Regions from separate parts of the Actinoplanes ianthinogenes genome, predicted to be linked through region 4. Evidence: riboswitches for the same ligand, from Rfam matches in the RefSeq annotation. Region 4 holds a riboswitch; each other region holds the start of a gene.
The links. Region 4 has a riboswitch for cobalamin ahead of Aiant_RS42835 (CbtB domain-containing protein). Riboswitches for the same ligand answer to the same signal wherever they lie in the genome.
Positions count from the first base shown of each region.

Region 1: linked by a shared signal. The riboswitch ahead of Aiant_RS23555 (ribonucleoside-diphosphate reductase subunit alpha) and the one ahead of Aiant_RS42835 (CbtB domain-containing protein) in region 4 are both predicted to bind cobalamin.
Region 2: linked by a shared signal. The riboswitch ahead of Aiant_RS45415 (VWA domain-containing protein) and the one ahead of Aiant_RS42835 (CbtB domain-containing protein) in region 4 are both predicted to bind cobalamin.
Region 3: linked by a shared signal. The riboswitch ahead of Aiant_RS22265 (ABC transporter substrate-binding protein) and the one ahead of Aiant_RS42835 (CbtB domain-containing protein) in region 4 are both predicted to bind cobalamin.

Region 1 covers NZ_AP023356.1:5,224,637-5,227,822, reverse strand. The annotation lists gene Aiant_RS23555 (ribonucleoside-diphosphate reductase subunit alpha) at 1-1,623, opposite strand, end outside; cobalamin riboswitch at 1,736-1,941, opposite strand; gene Aiant_RS23550 (hypothetical protein) at 2,414-3,186, shown strand, end outside.
Region 2 covers NZ_AP023356.1:1,155,570-1,158,755, reverse strand. The annotation lists gene Aiant_RS05340 (citrate synthase) at 1-311, shown strand, start outside; gene Aiant_RS05335 (ArsR/SmtB family transcription factor) at 445-762, shown strand; gene Aiant_RS05330 (SRPBCC family protein) at 759-1,265, shown strand; gene Aiant_RS05325 (VOC family protein) at 1,290-1,640, shown strand; cobalamin riboswitch at 1,715-1,847, shown strand; gene Aiant_RS45415 (VWA domain-containing protein) at 1,858-3,186, shown strand, end outside.
Region 3 covers NZ_AP023356.1:4,940,353-4,943,538, reverse strand. The annotation lists gene Aiant_RS22270 (FecCD family ABC transporter permease) at 1-991, opposite strand, end outside; gene Aiant_RS22265 (ABC transporter substrate-binding protein) at 988-1,920, opposite strand; cobalamin riboswitch at 2,006-2,138, opposite strand; gene Aiant_RS22260 (DUF4229 domain-containing protein) at 2,192-2,599, opposite strand; gene Aiant_RS22255 (hypothetical protein) at 2,612-3,037, opposite strand; gene mqnE (aminofutalosine synthase MqnE) at 3,048-3,186, opposite strand, start outside.
Region 4 covers NZ_AP023356.1:9,416,505-9,419,690, forward strand. The annotation lists partial or broken gene Aiant_RS42820 (acyltransferase family protein) at 1-150, opposite strand, end outside; gene Aiant_RS42825 (MaoC family dehydratase) at 170-646, opposite strand; gene Aiant_RS42830 (CbtA family protein) at 720-1,484, opposite strand; gene Aiant_RS42835 (CbtB domain-containing protein) at 1,475-1,678, opposite strand; adenosylcobalamin (AdoCbl) riboswitch at 1,686-1,840, opposite strand; gene Aiant_RS42840 (S8 family serine peptidase) at 1,924-2,841, shown strand; gene Aiant_RS42845 (MBL fold metallo-hydrolase) at 2,832-3,186, opposite strand, start outside.

The sequences.
Region 1 (3,186 bases), 4.2 Mb from region 4:
CTGCACCCGGGTGGACAGCTCCTTGGCGGCCGGCGAGTCGAACGGCAGGCGCAGCGTGAAGAACGCGTCCTGGAGGCCCATCAGGCCGAGGCCGACCGGACGCCAGCGCGGGTTCGACGCGGCGGCCTGCTGGGACGGGTAGTAGTTGATGTCGATCACCCGGTCCAGGAAGACCACCGCGGTGCGCACGGTCGCCCGCAGCCGCTCCCAGTCCACGCCGCCGGCGGTGGTGTGCGCGCCCAGGTTGATCGAGCCGAGGTTGCAGACGGCCGTCTCGTCGTCGCTGTTCACCTCGAGGATCTCGGTGCACAGGTTGGAGAGGTGGATCGTGTTGCCGGGCGCGCCGGTCTGGTTGGACAGCGCGTTCGACCGGTCCTTGAAGGTCATCCAGCCGTTGCCGGTCTGCGCCAGGGTGCGCATCATCCGGCCGTACAGATCGCGGGCCTTGACGGTCCGGACCGCCTTCTTCTCCGCATTCCGATAGGCCTCGGTGAATGCGTCGCCGAACAGGTCGGGCAACTCGGGGGCGTCCGACGGGTCGATCAGCGACCACTGTTCGTCAGCCTCCACCCGACGCATGAACTCGTCCGGGATCCAGTTCGCCAAATTCAAGTTATGCGTACGCCGTGAGTCCTCGCCCGTGTTGTCCCGCAGCTCCAGGAACTCCTCGACGTCGGGGTGCCAGGGCTCCAGGTAGACGCAGGCCGCGCCCTTGCGCCGGCCACCCTGGTTGACCGCGGCGACCCCGGCGTCCAGGGTCTTCAGGAACGGGACGATGCCGTTGGACTTGCCGTTGGTGCCGCGGATCAGCGCGCCCCGGCCGCGGACCCGGGACCAGGCGATGCCGATGCCGCCGGAGAACTTCGACAGCTTGGCGACCTGGTGGTACCGCTCGTAGATCGAGTCCAGCTCGTCCTTGGGCGAGTCGACCAGGAAGCACGAGGACATCTGGGTGTGCCGGGTGCCGGAGTTGAACAGGGTGGGTGAGCTGGGCAGATAGGCGAGGCTCGACATGAGGCGGTAGAAGCCGATCGCCTCGTCGGGGGTTTGCGACAGCCCGCAGGCCACTCTCAGCAGCCAGTACTGAGGGGTCTCGATGGGGACGCGCTTGGTGGGGTGGCGCAGCAGGTAGCGGTCGGCGACGGTGCGAAGGCCGAAATACTCGAAGCGCAGGTCCGCGCTCACGTCGATCGCCACGTCCAGTTTGTCCCGAAATTTCGTTACAAAGGCTAGAGTGTCGTCGCCGATCAGGCCTTCAGTGTGGCCCAGCGTGATGGACTCGCTGAACGTCGTGACGCCCTGCTCGCGCACCTCCTGCTCGACCAGGTCGATGAGCAGCCGGGCGGCCAGCTTCGAATACTGCGGCTCCTCGCCGATCAGCTCGGCGGCCGTCTGGATGGAGAGTTTGTCCAGCTCCTCGGTGGTGGCGCCGTCGTAGAGGCCGCTGATCGTCTTGGTCGCCACCCGCAGCGGATCGACCTCGTCCAGCCCGGTGATCCAGCGCTCCACCGCCGCCACGATCCGATTGACGTCGACCGGCGTCAGCTCGCCGTTGCGCTTGCGCACCTGCATGACCTGCCGGCGCTGTCCCGGCACGCTGGTTTTCTCCGGTGTGAGCGTCATGGCCCTCATCCCTCGCGAGTCGCCGCGCGGGAAGACACCGACACTCCCCTCCGGGCGCACGGAGGTCGCGAGGGCGTCAGCCGTCCCACGCGGCCTTCGACCGCCGCACACGGTCGTGTGCGGCGCGCTGGCAGGTCTTCGGACTCGTGGGCGTTTCGCACGTGCCTACTGGCCGTCGCTTCCCAGGCTCGCACCCAGTGCTTGTGTGACGGCGGTCGTTCCCACTCACCGCTGCGGGGCAGTCCCGGTTTCCCACCGGGTTCCCTGTTGCCTCGACCGTCCACTAGGGATGGGCGAACCAGCTGCGAGGGACACTATATATGGGCACGGTCCGCGACACGCAACGCCACATGGTGTGTCGCACATCCGCCGCCCGAGCACGCCGAGACGATTAGTTGAGTTTCCAAAAATTATGCATCGGATCCCTTTCGTCGAATTGTCATACATCACAATGATCGTCGCCGACCCCCGGTTCAAAACGGTCGGGCGGGCACGAACCATCACCGCCGGCATGCGGAACATGCCGATCAAACCCAATTCTTCGGTACGGCCGATTGCTGCCTCAGCAGTGCTGACTGTCCGAAAGCACCGAATCGGCGGCGGGCAATGGGTTGCTAACGTCCCTGGCGTCGCATCGGGAGGTACGGGGGCCCGCATGCGGCAACGCATCCACTAGGTATCTGGCCTGTGACGATGCTGCTCGCTTCGGATCTCCAACGCTCGAACCCGGGCATCGCCATGCCCAGAAGCGGCACCAGAAAAGCCTCCTCGTCATACCGAGATCGGGACCATGAACCTCATCAAACCTGCTGTCGCCCTGCTCAGCACCGCTGCCATTGCTGCCACGCTGCTGTCCGGGCCTACCGCCGCGTCGGCCGCACCGCTCGGGACCGAGTCCCCGGAGGCGACCGCTTCCGTCGTCCGCGCCGCCGGCAACGACCCGTCCGCGCCGGTGGTCCGCCTCTCCTCGACAGGCGATACCTTCACCGGCGCCGCGGTGTCCGTCAGCAAGGACGCGGACAGTCCGGTCGTCATCGGCACCGGTACGGCTGACACCATCGCGCTGACGCTTCCCAAGGTCACCGGGAGCGCCACGGTGCAGACGGCGGACGGCACCCTGGTGCGTCCCGGCCGCAGCGCCTCGACGGCCGTTCAGGCGCTGGCCGACGGCCACGTCCGCGCGCTGGTGACGCTCCACGACGCCAAGGCGCCGAAGGCGTACGACTTCGACTTCGACCTGCCGTCCGGCGCGAAGCTGGAGCCGGCCGGCGACGGTGGCCTGGACATCGTCACGGCGGACGGCGCCGTCGTGCTGGGCGCCGTCGCGGCGCCATGGGCCAAGGATCGCACCGGCAAGTCGCTGCACACCTGGTACGAGGTTGACGGTGGCACGGTCACGCAGCACATCGACACCGCGGGCGCCCTGTACCCGGTCGTGGCCGACCCCGACGTGGTCAAGTTCTGCGGCGGCGTGACCTGCTCGTTCTACTGGAAGCGGTCGGCTACGAAGGCTCTCCAGGGCACGCTCGGCGCGGGTGGCAGCGCCGCCGGCATCATCGCCGG
Region 2 (3,186 bases), 1.6 Mb from region 4:
TGCTCTCCACGCTGGACACGCCGGACCCGCTGCTGGACATCGCGTTCCAGCTCGAGGAGATCGCGCTCAACGACGACTACTTCGTCTCCCGCAAGCTGTACCCGAACGTCGACTTCTACACCGGCCTGATCTACAAGGCCATGGGCTTCCCGACGAAGATGTTCACGGTGCTGTTCGCTATCGGTCGTCTGCCCGGCTGGATCGCCCAGTGGCGCGAGATGATGCACGACCCGGCCAACAAGATCGGTCGCCCGCGGCAGATCTACACCGGTTCGCCGGTGCGCGACTTCACCCCGATGTCGCAGCGCTGAAAATCGGCGCGGACTCGGAGGCGGAGCCCGACCCGAATAAGTGCGAAGTGCGCCCCACCGGTTTTCCGGTGGGGCGTTTTTCGGTCTCCGGTATTCCTTGACAGTTATATACGCGTAGCGGCATGTTGGAGGGGTGGACGTTCTGGAGGTGCTCGCCGAACCGGCCCGCCGGCGCATCGTCGACGCGCTGCTGACCCGCGAGGCGAGCGTCGGTGACCTGGTCGGGGCGCTCGGGATGAGTCAGCCCGCGGTCTCCAAACACCTGCGGGTGCTGCGCGAGGCCGGCGTCGTCTCGGTGCGCGCGCAGGCCCAGCAGCGGATCTACCGCCTCGAAGGTGCGCCGTTCCGGGCGCTCGACGCATGGCTGCGGCCGTACCGGAAATTGTGGGACCGCCACCTGGACGCCCTCGAGCGACATCTCGCGCCGACAACCTCGGAGGAGGAACCGTGACCGGACCACTCGCCGATGCCCGCGTGGCCGCCGACGGCGACCGCTGGACCCTGATCTTCGTCCGTGACCTGCCGCAGCCGCCCGAGCAGGTGTGGCCCGCGCTGGTCGACCCGGAGCGCCTGGACCGCTGGGCGCCCTTCACCGCCTCCCGTGCCCTGACCGAAACCGGCCCCGCCACGCTGACCATGGTCGACGGCGACGACCGCACCGCGCTGCCCGCGACGGTGCGCCGGGTGGAGCCGCCGCACCTGCTCGAATACACGTGGGGCGAGGATCTGCTGCGCTGGGAGCTGGCGCCGGTCGAGGGCGGCACCCGGCTCACCCTGCGGCACACGCTGGCCGATCGGGACATGGACGCGATGGTCGCGGCCGGCTGGCACCTGTGCGCGGACGTGCTGGCCCGCCTGCTGGCCGGCGAGCCGGTCACCGCGATCCGCGGCCGGGACGCGATGCGCCACGGCTGGGCGGAGCTGCGCGACCGGTACGCCGAACTCTTCGCCTAGCCGAGCTGACGTAGGGTCGCGATCATGACCGTAATCGGACTTCAGCGCCTTATCGTGTCGGTAGCGGACCTGTCCCGGAGCCGGGCCCTCTACCAGGACGTTCTCGGTCTCGTGGAGAAGGCGGCCTTCGGGGACGTCGTCGCGTTCGAGGTGCCGGGCACGACCACCGAGCTGCTGCTGCACCAGCGGCCGCCGACCGCCGGCCTGGCCGGGGTGGCGATCAGTTTCCGGGTGGACGACGTCGACGCGACCACCGCGGCCGCCGAGAAGACCGGGGCCACCGTGATCGACGCGCCGGAGGACCAGCCGTGGGGTGAGCGGCAGGCGGTGCTCAGCGACGCCGACGGGCACGTGCTCTGCCTGGTCTCGGTGTGACCTTGGTGATCTCGCTGCTCGTTGTTTGACGGGCTGGGGGCCGGATCGGAAAGATGGGGCGCGAGCGGTTGCGGAGGAACCCGGTGCGAGTCCGGGACGGTCCCGCCACTGTGACCGGGGAGCGACCCGCTGACGAGACAGCACGCCACGGCCCGACCGGCGGGCCGGAAGGCGAGCGGGGAACGGCGATCCGGGAGTCAGGAGACTCCGGCCGCTCGTGACGACCGACGCGCGGGCGTGGACACCCGCCGGGAGGGAAACCCCTGTGACAACTCCGTACCCGTTCTCGGCCGTGGTCGGCCTGGACGACCTGCGCCTCGCCCTGCTGCTCACGTCGGTCTCGCCGGCCGTGGGCGGGGTGCTGGTCCGCGGCGAGAAGGGCACCGCCAAGAGCACGGTCGTCCGCGCCCTGGCCGCCCTGCTCCCGCCGGTCACGGTGGTCCGCGGCTGCCGCTTCGCCTGCGACCCGGCCGCACCGGACCCGGAGTGCCCGGACGGCCCGCACGCCGCCGACACCCCCGCCGCGCACCGCCCGGCCAACCTGGTCGAGCTGCCGGTCGGAGCCACCGAGGACCGGGTCGTCGGCACCCTCGACATCCAGCGTGCCCTGGCCGACGGCGTCAAGGCGTACGAGCCCGGCCTGCTGGCCGCCGCCCACCGCGGCGTCCTCTACGTCGACGAGGTCAACCTCCTCCCGGACCACCTGGTCGACCTGCTCCTGGACGCCGCGGCGATGGGCCGCGCCCACGTCGAGCGCGACGGCGTCTCGGTCAAACACGCCGCCCGCTTCCTGCTGGTCGGCACCATGAATCCGGAGGAGGGCGAACCCCGCCCCCAGCTGGTCGACCGGTTCGGCCTGGTGGTCACGGTCGCCGCCCCGCGCGACGCCACCCAGCGCGCCGAGGTGGTCCGCCGCCGCCTCGCCTACGAGCTGGACCCGGCCACCTTCGCCGCCCGGTTCGCCGCCGACGAGCGGGAGTACGCGGCCCGGATCGCGGCGGCCCGCGCCATCCTGCCGACGGTGGTCCTGCCCGACGCCGAACTCGACCGGATCGCCCGGGTCTGCCTGGCGTACGGGGTCGACGGCATGCGCGCGGACATCGTGGTGGCCCGCTGCGCGGTCGCGATGGCGGCCTGGCACGGCCGTGACCGGGTGACCGCCGACGACGTGCGGGACGCGGCCCGGCTGGCGCTGCCGCATCGCCGTCGCACCGATCCGCTGGATCCGCCCGGGACCGACGAGGAGAAGCTGGACCAGGCTCTCGCCGAGGCCGAGCGTCAGGCCCGGGAGGATCTCGAACGCCAGGCCGAGGAGCAGCAGGCGGGGGATGACACCTCTGGTGATGGGCCGGACGATCAGCAGCCGGACGACGATCCGGACGGCGGTCCCGACGGCCCGGACAGCGGCCCCGGCGGCCCGGACAGCGGGCCCGGTGGTCCCGGCGGCGGCCTTCCTCCCGGTGGCCCGCGGGCTGAAGCGCCTTCGCCCGCCGACAACCCGCCGCCGAGCGGCGAGAGTCCGCAGGGCGGCGCCGCGGCCCCGGCC
Region 3 (3,186 bases), 4.5 Mb from region 4:
CGAGGAACGCGGTGACCACCCCGATCGGGATCTCCGCGGCCCCGCCGGCGACCCGGGCCAGCAGGTCGGTGAGGGTCAGGAAGGCCGCGCCGAACAGCAGCGACAGCGGCAGCAGCGAGCGGTAGCTCGGGCCGGTGAGCAGGCGCACCGTGTGCGGGACGATGATGCCGACGAAGCCGATCAGGCCGGAGACCGAGACCGCCGCGGCGGTGCCCAGCGACGCCGCGATGATCAGCAGGTAGCGGCTGCGCTGCGGGTGCAGGCCGAGGCTGGACGCCTCCTCGTCGCCGACGGTGAGCACGTCGAGCTCGCGGCGCTGAGTGAGGACGATGGCCGCGGTCAGCACGGTGTAGGGCAGGACCACCAGGACGTCGTGCCAGCCCGCGGTGGCCAGCCGGCCGAGCAGCCAGGAGTACACCTCGCGCAGCGACTCGACGTGCCGCTGCAACAGGTAGGTCTGCATCGCGGCGAGGAACGCGGAGACCGCGACCCCGGCCAGGATCAGCGTGCTGGGTGATCGGTCCCGGCCACCGGTGGCGCCGAGGATCCAGGTCATGGCGACCGCGATCAGGCCGCCGAGAAAGGCCGCCACCGGTACGCCGAGCGGCAGCCCGCCCGTCGCGCCGGCGGCCGGGCGCAGCACGATCACCGCGGTCACCCCGAGCCCGGCCCCGGCGGCGACGCCGAGCAGGTGCGGATCGGCCAGCGGATTGCGGAACGCGCCCTGGTAGGCGGCGCCGGCCAGGGACAGCATCGCGCCGACCAGGAGACCGAGCACCACCCGGGGCAGCCGCAGCTCGGTGAGGATGGCGACCTCCCGCTCGGTGAGGCCGCTGTGCAGATCCACCCCGGGGATCAGGTTGAGCAACTCGACCGCGACCGCGCCGGGCGGCAGCGAGACCGAGCCGAAGGCGAGGCCGGCGACGACCGCGACCAGCACGGCCAGCACACCGGCCGCCAGCCAGGCCGGGCGGAGCCCGGCCGGTCTCATGACGCCGGAACCTTGCTCACCGCGTCGGCCACGGCCTTCACAAGATCCACGGTACGGGGACCCCAGCGCGAGGCGATGTCGTCGTCCAGCGGATAGATCTGCTTCTTCCGCACCGCCGTGATCGACGACCAGCCGCTGCGCGCCCCGACCGTGTCGGCGGACTGCTGGCAGCACTGGGTGTCGGCCAGGAAGATGGTGTCCGGGTTCGCCTTGACCAGCGCCTCCGCGGAGAGCTGCGGATAACCGCCCTTGCTGCCGTCGGCGTCCGCCGGGTCGGCCACGTTGGTCATCGCGAACAGGTCGAACACCCCGCCGATGAAGGTCTTCGAGGTGGCGGAGTACAGCTCCGGGCCGAGCTCGTAGTAGTAGCTGAGCGGCTTGGTGCGCGCCGGGACCGCCTTGACCACCTGGTCGATCTCGGCCTTCATCTGCTCGTTGAGCTTGGTGGCCTCGCTGCTGTGCCCGGTCAGCGTGCCGAACTCGGCGATCTCCCGGTAGGTGTCGTCCAGGGTCTGCGCGGCCGGCGACAGGAACACCGGGATCTTGAGTTTGCCGAGCTGGGCGACGATCTGGTCGGCGTCGCCGGAGAGCACCACCAGGTCCGGATCCTTGGCGGCGATCGCCTCGGCGTTCGGCTTGAAGCCGGAGAGGTCGGTCTTGGGCGCGTCGGCCGGGTAGTCGGACTGGTCGTCGACCGCGGTGACCTGGGGACCGGCGCCGATGGCGAAGAGCATCTCGGTGGCGGTGGGGCTCAGCGAGACGATCTTCTCGGGCCGCTTGTCCAGGGTCAGCGAGCCGACCGTGGCCGGGAAGCTGGCGGCCGCGCTCGCCTGTCCGGGCTCCGGCGACTTGTCGGTGCTGTCCTTGCTGCCGCAGCCGGTGAGCAGCAGTGCGGCCGCCGTGGTGGCGGCGAGAAGCGCGCGCTTCATCGAGGTCCTCCTGTCGGTCGGGTGTGGTGCATCGCCGACAGGGCCCGGGGCCGCCGCCTGCGAGACGCCCCTCCCCGGGAGCGTGGGTTCGCGACCGCTCCCAGGCGACCTGGCTAGACCTCACATGGAGGGATCACAGTTGCGGGACAGCTCCGGTTTCACACCGGCTTCGCTGCGGCGCGGTCCCTGAAACGCTATCCCAGAGCGGCGCCGGCCGTCGCTCGACCTCAGGGTCTGTTCCGTCGGACACGTCCGCGGGCGCTTGCGGGCGTTACTTACCGGCCTCGCTCTTGTCCTCGCTCTTTTCGCCGCTGGCGTCGCCGGCCTTCGCATCCGCGGCGGTCTCCCCGGCGGTCTTTCCACCGGCGGTCTTCTCGTCGGCGGTCTTTCCACCGGCGTCGGCCGCGGCGACCCGGTCACCGGCCGCGGCGGCCTCGTCGTCTCCCGCCAGGGCGGAGCGCAGCCGCGCCTTCTCCGCGGAGCGGCGCTCGGCCGCCGAGCCGAGTTGCTCGGCCATCTGGTCGCGCCACTTGCGGAGCAGGAAGAACGCGAACCCGGCCGAGGCGACGAACGCGATCATCACCTTGACGAGGATGTTCAGCGGCAGCGGGAAGAGCGCGGCGAACACCACCACGAACAGGCCGAGGCGGCCCAGCGTGTACTTGACGGCGGGACTCATGATCTCTCTCCCTCAGCCGGACCGCTGACGGAGCCAGCGGAGGCCGTAGAACCAGACGAAGCAGTACACGACCGTAGCGGCCACGGCGCCGGCACCGCCGCTCACCAGGGGTGGAGTGTACGGCGCGACGACACCGGCGACCGTCATGCCCGCGGCGGCGCCGAACCCGATGCCGAGCGCCGCGGCCAGCACCCGGTCGGCGCCGAAGCCCTGCGCCCGGAACTGCTCGACGAACAGCCAGGTCGGCAGGATCAGGATCAGCCAGCCGTTGGTCTGGCCGAACTCGGCCACCCTGCTCAGCGCCAGGATGCCCTCCAGGACGAGCACCACCGCGATGCCGACGACCAGCCCGGCGAACGAGGCGCCGAGCAGATCACCGACCGTCTCCACCGGCCCCGCGGTGCGCCGCAGACCGCCTTTGCCGCGCTGCTGAGTCATCTCCGGAACCCTAGGCCCAGACCTTCTGCGGCTCACTGCGCCGCTCGGCCAGGCTGGTGGGCTTGTCATACTCCCGGACGACCTCGTAGCGCGTGTTGCGCTCGACCGGCTGGAAACCGGCGTCCCAGATCAGGTCCAGCAGGTCGTCG
Region 4 (3,186 bases):
GGGGAGTTGCTGGGTGACGGGGTGGGTGCCGTCGAGTTGCCAGGTGGCGCCGTAGTGGAAGCCGGCGACGGCGAGGGCGCAGAGCAGGCGGAGGCCGTCCATGGCGAGAAGGCGGGGTTGGTGGGGACGGTCTGTTGCGGTTTGCGCCATATCCGCCAGGTTAGGGCGGTCAGGGGGCGGAGGTCGGCGGAATGGGGGTTTCGTAGAGGGCGAGGATTTGGTCGGCGACGCAGGCGGGGCGGCGTTCGCCGTCGATTTCGGCGGTGGTGCGCAGGATGAGGCGGGCGCCGGCGGTGAGGCGGCGGGCTTCGAGGAGGCGGACTTTGCCGCGGAGGCGGGCGCCGCAGCGGACCGGGGTGTGGAAGCGGACGCGGTCGAAGCCGCCGTTGACGACGAAGGTGACGTTGTCGACGTCGACGACCTCGGTCAGGAAGGTCATGCAGAGGGAGAGGGTGAGGGCGCCGTGGGCGATGGTGGTGCCGAACGGGCCGTCTTTGCGGGCGCGTTCGGGGTCGGTGTGGATCCATTGGTGGTCGCCGGTGACGGTGGCGAAGGCGTCGATGCGGTCCTGGTCGATCAGGAGCCAGTCGCTGGTGCCCAGCTCGTCGTGGCCGAGCAGGTCGTCGAGGCTGGTAAACCGGGGCATCGCCTCACCCTAGTGGCAGTAGACGCCACATGGGTCGGGCCCATGTGGCGTCTGGTGTGGTGCTGCGTGCCGGTCAGGCGTCGGCGGTGGCCGCTTTGTCGGCGGCGACGTCCGGGGTGGGGTTGCTGGTGGCCAGTCGGTTGAGCAGGCCGGCGAAGGCGATGCCGAGGACGGTCCAGAGGATGGTCTGGGTGCCGAGTGAGGCGATCCGGAACTTCCAGAGGAGCACGGCCGGGAAGGTGTCGGGCACCTCGTTGATGGTGGGTAGTAGCAGGTAGGCGATGGTGACCACGACGGCGAACCCGAGCAGGCCGGCGGTGGCGCGGCGCCACTCGTGGGTCTGGGTGCGGGCGGCGAGGATGCCGGCCCAGATGGCGACCAGGCCGAGCACGAGCACGGCGAGGTAGCTCCAGGTTCGCTGGTTGATGGTGGCGGGGTCGCCGACGGCGGGTGGGTTGGGTGGGTATTTGAGCCAGGGGACCAGGACGATGCCGGTGAGGGCGGCGGCGGCCAGGCCGAGGGCGGCGCGGGTGTCGCTGCTGGTGTGCAGGCGGCGCCGGAGCAGGGCGTAGGCGGTGGCGAGGAAGCCGCCGAGGGCGGTGCCGTAGAGGCCGGTGGCCAGGAACAGGCCGACGTTTTTCTGGGTGTCGCGGCTGACGAGCTCTTCGCCGCCCTGTGCTTCGCCGTGGGCGAGGGCGTTCTGCTCCTCGATGGCGATGGCGGCGTCGATGCGGGGTTCGCCGGCCAGATAGGCGAAACCGCCGGCCAGCAGGCCGGCGATGAGTCCGGCGAGCAGTCCGGCGGTCAGCAGGCGCCCGAAGCTGAGCGTCAGTGGCACGGGACGCCCAGCAGGTGGCGGCCGTCGTGCATGAGCTCGTGCATGTACATGCCGCTGCGGGACAGGGCGCCTTGGTCGAAGGCGACCAGGTAGGCCAGGGCGAGCAGCAGGATGGTGACGCCGGCGGCGGTGAGCAGCAGGCGGGTGGAGATGGCGGGGATGGCGAGGGGCCGCACGGTCTGGGCCTTGGGCATGGCTGATCAACCTCCTACGGGATGACGCGTCCCGGTGGACAGGCTGCGGTCGCGTGAGCGTCCTGACTCATCGCGTCCCCGTGGCCGGGGGGCGATTCACAGTGGCGCGACCGCACCGGAGTTTCACCGGTTTCCCTCACGACGCCGCAGATGGCCTTCACAACCTAGCTGTCGTGGTGGTGGGGGCACAACCGGGATGGCGTGGCGCGGATAACATTCACGTTCGTCGTTGTGATGGGGGTCGGATGGTGTGGCGGCTGTGGACGCTGGTGGCGTGTGCGCCGCTGGTGCCGGTGGTGCACGGCCCCTATCCGGCGGTGCCGGTCGCGTCCGGGGCGGGTGTGCGGGTGGCGGTGGTCGATTCCGGGGTGGATCCGTCGAATGGGCAGGTGGCCGGCCGGGTCGCGGCGGGCCGGGGTGGCCGGGACTGTGTGGGGCACGGGACGGCGGTGGCGGCGTCGGTCCTGGCGGTGGCGCCGCGGGCGGTGATCGTGCCGGTGCGGGTCGGCGACGGTGATCCGGGTGATGCCGGTGGTGTGGCGCGGGTGGCGGAGGGGATCCGGTGGGCGGCCGGGCCGGGTCACGCCCAGGTGATCAACATCTCGTTGGTGGTGGCGGCCGACGACCGGCGGGTGCGTTCGGCGGTGGCCGAGGCGCTCGGCCGGGGCGTGGTGGTGGTCGCCGCGGTGGGCAATCAGCCGGGTGCGGGCCGCCGGTTCCCGGCCGGGTATCCGGGGGTGATCGGGGTGGGGGCGATCCTGTCGTCGGGGGAGCCGGCGCCGTTCTCGCCGGCCGGTCCGGATGTGGATCTGGTGGCGGTCGGTGATGGGGGGACGAGTTTTGCGGCGGGGTTCGTGTCGGGTGCGGCGGCCCTGGTGCGGGAGCGGTTCCCCGGGGCTTCGGCCGGCGAGGTGGCGCGGCGCCTGGCGGCGACCGCGGATGCGGGGCGGCGGCTGAATCCGTATCGGGCGGTGACCGCGGCGGGTTCCGGTCCGCTGGCAGCGCCGTCGCCTTTTCGGTACGCGCACAGCAATGTCACGCCCCGCCGCCGCGCGTACTGGCCGGTCGTGGCGGCGCTCGGTGCCGGCGCCGTGGCGGCGGTGATCGGTGCGGTGGTGGCGCGGGCGCGTCGCCGGCGGTGGCGTCCCGCCGCTCAGCTCTGACCGGTGAGTGCGGTGTAGCCGCGGCGTACCGCGACCAGCGAGGCGGCGGGCCCGAACGGTGAGCGGGCGGCGACGTCCTCGGGTGTGGCGCCGGTGGCGTGTCCTTGCCGGATCAGCGTGCCGAGTTCGGTGAGCTGGCGGTGCTGGGCGGTCACGAAGGCGTGGTCGACGGGGGCGCCGTGGCCGGGTACGACGAGGCCGTCCGGTGGGAGCAGGCGCAGCAGGGCGGCGACGGTGGCGGGCCACTCCAGGGGGTAGGCGTCGGTGCCGTAGGACGGTGGGGCGCCCTGTTCGACCAGGTCGCCGGCGAGCAGCAGGCGCGCGTCGGGCACGGTGAGGACCAGG